Linked DNA regions of Thermosynechococcus vestitus BP-1. The protein of the gene in region 1 interacts with the protein of each later gene in a pairwise test. Links are inferred from orthologs where the notes say so. Each region holds a gene or a part of one and is shown on either strand. Other genes may lie near its edges.

The links.
Region 2: the proteins of tsaE (region 1) and rlmB interact in binary tests that used the Escherichia coli proteins (3 or more experiments, as listed by UniProt). The link is inferred for Thermosynechococcus vestitus BP-1 from one-to-one orthologs.

Annotation. Positions count from the first base shown.
Region 1 is NC_004113.1:450,816-454,109, reverse strand. Bases 129-3,102 are described here. They hold tsaE (tRNA (adenosine(37)-N6)-threonylcarbamoyltransferase complex ATPase subunit type 1 TsaE), read left to right. Parts: upstream 129-1,373; coding sequence 1,374-1,832; downstream 1,833-3,102. Other genes in these bases: trmFO (FADH(2)-oxidizing methylenetetrahydrofolate--tRNA-(uracil(54)-C(5))-methyltransferase TrmFO), read right to left, coding at 1,735-3,102; bchM (magnesium protoporphyrin IX methyltransferase), read left to right, coding at 661-1,377; TLL_RS02320 (cell division protein FtsX), read left to right, coding at 129-652. In the rest of the region: more of TLL_RS02320, read left to right, coding at 1-128; more of trmFO, read right to left, coding at 3,103-3,108; TLL_RS02300 (cation:proton antiporter), read right to left, coding at 3,111-3,294. UniProt on the Escherichia coli protein: Required for the formation of a threonylcarbamoyl group on adenosine at position 37 (t(6)A37) in tRNAs that read codons beginning with adenine.
Region 2 is NC_004113.1:1,075,196-1,078,292, forward strand. The notes cover bases 133-2,909. They hold rlmB (23S rRNA (guanosine(2251)-2'-O)-methyltransferase RlmB), read right to left. Parts: upstream 2,077-2,909; coding sequence 1,189-2,076; downstream 133-1,188. Other genes in these bases: TLL_RS05260 (4-hydroxy-3-methylbut-2-enyl diphosphate reductase), read left to right, coding at 133-1,192; TLL_RS05270 (hydrolase), read right to left, coding at 2,286-2,909. In the rest of the region: more of TLL_RS05260, read left to right, coding at 1-132; more of TLL_RS05270, read right to left, coding at 2,910-3,097. UniProt on the Escherichia coli protein: Specifically methylates the ribose of guanosine 2251 in 23S rRNA.

The DNA.
Region 1 (3,294 bases):
ACCGGGGGTAGCCGATTTCACTTGGATTGATCGCGATCGCGCTTGGGCAGAATTGCAAGCTGATTTGGGCCTCAAAAGTGAACAGGGCGGCTTAGATCTCTTTGATACCAATCCCCTCAGCGATGAAATCAAGATCCGCGCCCAAAGCCTCGAACAGGTGGCTCCCTTAGCTAACCAAATTGTCCAAAAAGAAGGTATTGAGTCCGTGCAGTACCTTGAGCGCGCTCTAACAGGCCTGCAAAGTGTGCAGCGAGTGGTGCGGGGCGTCACGTTCATTTTGGTGCTGCTACTGAGTTTAACGGTAGTTGCTCTGGTGAGTGCTATTTTGCGGTTGATTATCCTTGTGCGCCAGCCCGAAATTGAGATCATGACCCTCGTGGGTGCGACCCAAACTTGGATTTATACCCCCCTATTTATTCAAGCGGCCAGCCTAGGTGGTGGTGGCGGTGCCTTGGCGTGGCTGGCTGGCTGGGGAAGCAGTCAACAGCTTCAGCAGTGGTTAGCCCAACAGGCCAGCTTTCGCGCCCTTGCCAGCAATGTTTCCCTGGAATGGTCAGCGGGCTTGGGTGTGTTGCTGATCATCATTGGCGTTATCTTGGGGCTGGTGAGTACCCGATTGGCACTGCAAACCACAGCCCCTGTGCCACAATAATTGGGGCAATGACGATTGATCGGGAACGTATGACGCAATCTACGGCTGACGAAAAGGCAATTGTTCAAAACTACTTCAACACCACTGGGTTCGATCGCTGGCGACGTATCTATGGCACGGACCAGGTCAGCAAGGTGCAGGCGGATATCCGCAAGGGGCACCAACAAACCATTGATACCGTCCTGGCATGGCTCAAAGCTGATGCCTCCCTCAAAGGTAAACTCATTTGTGATGCTGGCTGCGGTGTCGGCAGTCTAAGTATTCCCCTTGCCCAGCTAGGGGCACGGGTCTATGCCAGCGACATTTCCGAAAAGATGGTGGCCGAAGCCCGCGATCGCGCCGCTGCTCAGTTGAATGGCCACCATGAACTCATCCTCAGTGTCAGTGATCTTGAAGCCCTGCGGGGACAATACCATATTGTCATCTGCCTCGATGTCCTCATCCACTATCCCGACAACCAAATGGCAGGGATGCTAGCCCACTTGAGTTCTTTGGCCATGGAGCGGCTGATCCTCAGCTTTGCCCCCAAAACCCCAAAATATACGCTGCTGAAGAAGATCGGTGAATTCTTCCCTGGCGCCAGCAAGGCCACCCGTGCCTATCTCCACAGTGAGGAATTTATTGTGGAGATTTTGGGGAACTTGGGTTGGCGGATTGAGCGCAATGCCATGACCAAAACTCGCTTTTACTTTTCGCGACTCCTAGAAGCAGTGCCAGCTAAATGAGGAACCTCAACCTGAGTTTGGCAGAACTGCAAGCCTTAGGGCGTCAGTGGGGGACATGGCTGCCGCCGGGGACAGTGCTCCTGTTGGCGGGAGAGCTTGGGGCAGGAAAAACCACGTTTGTGCAAGCCTTGGGGGAGGGATTGAACATTGAGGATGTCATTCAAAGCCCCACCTTCACGCTGATTCAGGAATACCCCGAAGGGCGTGTACCCCTCTATCACTTTGATCTCTATCGCCTGACGCCTGCTGAAGTGGCAGCCTTGGCACCGGAACGCTATTGGCTCGGCGAAGAAATGGATCCGGGGATTGTTGCCATTGAGTGGCCCGATCGCTTGCCAACCTTGCCGCCAGCTTATCTTAGGCTCCAGCTTCAACGGCAGCAGGATCGCACCCATCTAACGCTAGAGGCTGTAGGGGCAGCGACATCGCTGTTGCCCAGGTGCTTAAATCTTTGAGGGCGCGATCGCGATAGGCGGCATAGCGCAATGCCTTTTGACGCACTGGTTGTTCTAGGGGGGGCAAAATGCCAAAGTTGGGGGGCATGGGCTGGAAGGTTTTGCTCTCAGCCGTACTGATGTAGTGAAAGAGGGCACCAGCCATTGTTGTTGGGGGCAATACCAAGGGTGCAAGTCCCCGTGCCAAGCGAGCCGCGTTCGTTCCCGCTAACCAGCCCCCTGCTGCTGCCGCCGTATAACCTTCGGTACCGGTAATTTGACCCGCTGCCAAGAGGGTGGGGCGATCGCGAAACTGAAGACTGGCCTTCAACAACTTCGGTGCATTTAAGAAGGTATTGCGGTGCATCACCCCCATGCGCACAAACTCCGCCTGCTCTAAGCCGGGGATCATACGAAAGACCCGCTGCTGCTCCCCCCAGCGCAGATTGGTTTGAAAACCCACCAAGTTCCATAGTTGGCCATGGCGATCCTCCTGGCGCAGTTGTGCCACCGCATAGGGACGCTCCCCCGTACGTGGATCCCGCAAGCCCACAGGTTTCAAAGGGCCAAACCGCAGCGTATCCACCCCTCGCCGCGCCAATTCCTCTACGGGTAGGCAAGCCTCAAAAAATTGGGCATTCTCGCGCTCAAAGTCCTTTAGGGGCGCCTGTTTGGCTTCACAGAGCGCCTGCCAAAACCGCTGGTATTCTTCAGCACTGAAGGGACAGTTGAGATAAGCCGCTTCGCCGCGGTCATAGCGGGAAGCCAAAAAGGCCACCTCGCGGTTAATGGACTCTCCGACCACAATTGGGCTGGCGGCATCAAAAAAACTCAGGTAGTCCAGTCCGGTAAAGCATTGCAGATCGGCACTCAGGGCTTCACTGGTCAGGGGGCCGGTGGCTAAGACCACAATCCCGCTTTCTGGAAGGTGGGGCAGTTCTTCGCGCCGCACTGTCACAAGGGGATGATTTTCAAGGGTTTCAGTCAACTCACGACTAAAGTGGGCGCGATCCACCGCTAGGGCGCCTCCGGCAGGCACTTGATGGCGATCGGCAGTGGCAATAATCAACGACCCCAGGGCACGCAGTTCATGGTGTAATAGCCCCGTGGCGCGATCGCTCGCCTTAGCACCAAAGGAATTACTGCACACCAACTCTGCCAACTCCGCCGTATGGTGGGCTGGACTAGCCACTTGCGGCCGCATTTCATAGAGGACCACCGGCAGACCGGCACGGGCAATTTGCCAAGCCGCTTCTGTACCGGCTAAACCACCACCAATGACCGTAATCGGCTCCATTGCTATCCTTCTGGGGGAGACTCCACTGCAACATCCGAGGTTGGTAACGCCTCTGTGGCCCCTGGCTTAAAGACCAAACGCAACAGAGGTGGCGCAACGAACGTGGTCACAATCACCATCACGATAATGCCGGCATCTAAAGCCTTCGAGAGGACACCACTGACAGACCCGACAGCGGCAAAAATC
Region 2 (3,097 bases), 620 kb from region 1 along the record:
CAAGCGATCGCTACACAGTTCAGAAAACTACCACCGCAAAGGCTTTGGCCACGGCGAGGAAGTGAACCAGCAGCTCCAAGGGGAGTATCAAAGTTCTCTGATTCAGCAGATCCGCGCCAATGGCTATCGCTGGCAGCAGGGGGATGTGACGATTCGCTTAGCGGAAGCCTTTGGGTTTTGTTGGGGCGTTGAACGTGCGGTTGCCCTGGCCTATGAAACCCGCACCCACTTTCCGACAGAGCGCATTTGGATCACGAATGAAATTATCCATAACCCCTCCGTGAATGAGCGCCTCCGGCAAATGGCTGTGGAATTTATCCCCGTTGTGAATGGGGTAAAGGACTTTAGTGGGGTGCGCCCAGGGGATGTGGTGATTTTACCGGCCTTTGGGGCCAGTGTCCAAGAAATGCAATTGCTCAATGAGCGCGGCTGCACGATTGTGGATACCACCTGCCCATGGGTCTCGAAGGTGTGGCACAGTGTTGAGAAGCACAAAAAGGTGAGTTTCACCTCGATCATTCACGGTAAATACAACCACGAGGAAACCATTGCCACCAGTTCCTTTGCCGGCACCTATTTGATTGTGCTCAACCTAGAGGAAGCCCGCTATGTCTGCGATTACATCCTCCACGGGGGCGATCGCGCCGCATTTATGGCCAAGTTTGCCAAGGCCTGTTCCCCTGGCTTTGACCCCGATCGCGATCTGGTGCGGGTCGGCATTGCCAACCAAACAACGATGCTCAAGGGGGAAACAGAGCAAATCGGCAAACTCTTTGAGCGGACGATGATCCAAAAATACGGGCCCGATCGCCTCAATGAGCACTTCATGAGCTTCAATACGATTTGCGATGCCACCCAAGAACGCCAAGATGCAATGCTCAGCTTGGTCAAGGAACCCTTGGATCTAATGGTCGTAATAGGTGGCTACAACTCCTCAAATACCACCCACCTGCAGGAAATTGCCATTGAGCATGGGATTCCCTCCTACCACATTGATTCTGCCGATCGCATTGGACCGGGGAATCGCATTGAGCACAAGCCCCTGCATCAGAATCCCACTGTGGCTGAAAACTGGCTGCCCGATCGCCCGATCACGATTGGCATTACCTCTGGTGCCTCCACCCCCGATAAGGTGGTTGAGGAGGTTCTCAATAAAATTTTTGCCCTGCGCTCTGTGGCAACGGTGTCCTAGCCCCGGGGTTCCTGGGTTAGATCCCACGCGGGCGATCGCTGACAATTGATCTCGTAGAGGGCAATCCCCACCGCCACTGAGGCATTGAGGCTATTGGTGCGCCCTGCCAAGGGAATGGCGACAATTTCATCGCAGTGCTTTTGCGTTTGCAGGCTAATCCCTTCCCCTTCACTGCCAACCACAAAAACGGTGGGGCGATCGAAGGTGATTTTCGGTAGGGGCACAGCGCCGTGCTCCGAGAGGCCATAGATCCAATACCCCGCTGCCTTCAGGGTTTCAAGGGCTTGGTTGAGGTTGATCACCCGTGCCACGGGCAAATACTCCAAGGCGCCTGCGGCTGCTTTGGCCACGGTTGCGGTAATGCCCACTGCCCGTCGTTGGGGAATAATCACCCCCTGCATCCCTAGGGCCTCTGCAGTGCGGATCATCGCACCAAGATTTTGGGGATCCGTAATGCCATCGGCAGCCAATAGCACCGGTTGATTCACGGTTGCAGCCTTGGCCAACAGATCTTCAAGGGACCAATAATTGTAGGCAGCCACCTGAATGGCGATCCCCTGATGTCGTCCCCGCTGGCAGAGTTGATCGAGGCGCTCCGGGGTCACGGTATCAATAATTGCTCCCTGCTGTTTGGCCTCATTCAAGCGCTGATGAAAACGCGGATCGTAGCGCAGCGAAGGAATCACCCAAATACGGTTGCAGGGGCGGCCACTTTCAAGGGCTGAGAGCACCGCATGGCGACCATAGAGGAGTTCGGGGGCATCCGCCGCCGGGGCAGTTGGGGGTGCTTTCTGAAGTGGTTGAGCTGGCGTGCGTCGCTGGAGGCGCGGCGGGCGCTTTGCTGGCGGGCGATTTTTTTTGCGGGGACGGGGTTTCTCGGTCATGAAGCGTCACTAAATAGCAGATCTTCCCCAGGGGGTTCGCTGAACATCGCAAGGGGGCGATCGCCATCATAGAACGTCTGTGGTAACTGTGTAGAGAGTCGTCAAGCCAGCCGCAGTAGGAAACGTCACCATGGCGCCAAATCCTAGGGAGGTCTCTCTAGGGATGTGAAAGCACTATAGGGGTTCCCTATGGATTTCCGGACAAAAGATCAAGAAACCTTTAGTAAGTACGCCAGTGCCAGACCTTGGGCGATGCTGGAGTGTCCATAGCTAAAGACGCGGGGCACGTCGGGGTGAAGCCACTGGGTCATCTCGCGGTAGGTGTAGGGACTGCCATAGACCACCAGACCCGCCAGTTGATTTTGGGTGTGGAGGCGTTCGAGGGTGGCGATCGCTGGCGCACTTAAACCCGCTTTGCCGCGGAAAGGATTGCCGCGACTAAACACCTGCACGAAAGTCGGTGCCTTGGGCAAGCCCGCAATCATTGTTAGCGGTGTTTGCTGATCAATCACCAGCCGTTGGCTAAATCCCCAAGTGGGAGGCAGGGTGAGGGCTGGCGAGGTGTGGCTTAAAAAACTCGCCTGCAGGGCATCATCCACAATCAAACAATTGACCCCAGAGGTCACTGCTGGCAAGGCTGGGCCGGCACGCTCAAGACTCTCTTGGGCAATCGTGGTGGCTACCTCAACTGCTGGTGTGGTTTGCAAATAGTCCAACTGCAATGCCAAGGGCTGAAGGCGATCCTTTGCGGCTTGGATGCGGGCTACGGCAGCCTGAATGCGGGCAAAAGGAATCCGCCCTGACTCAACGGCAGCAACCACGGCTTCAATGGCTGCTGGGGGATCTGGGGGTATAAGCAAAATATCGGCACCGGCTTCTACGGCTTTGACGGCGGCTTCGGCGGTACCGTAGGCGTTGGCGATCGCCCCCATGACAAGGGCATCGGTGACAATCAGACCCCTGAACCCCATCTCTTGGCGCAAAATTCCCGTGAGAATTGGGGGAGAGAGGGTGGCGGGCC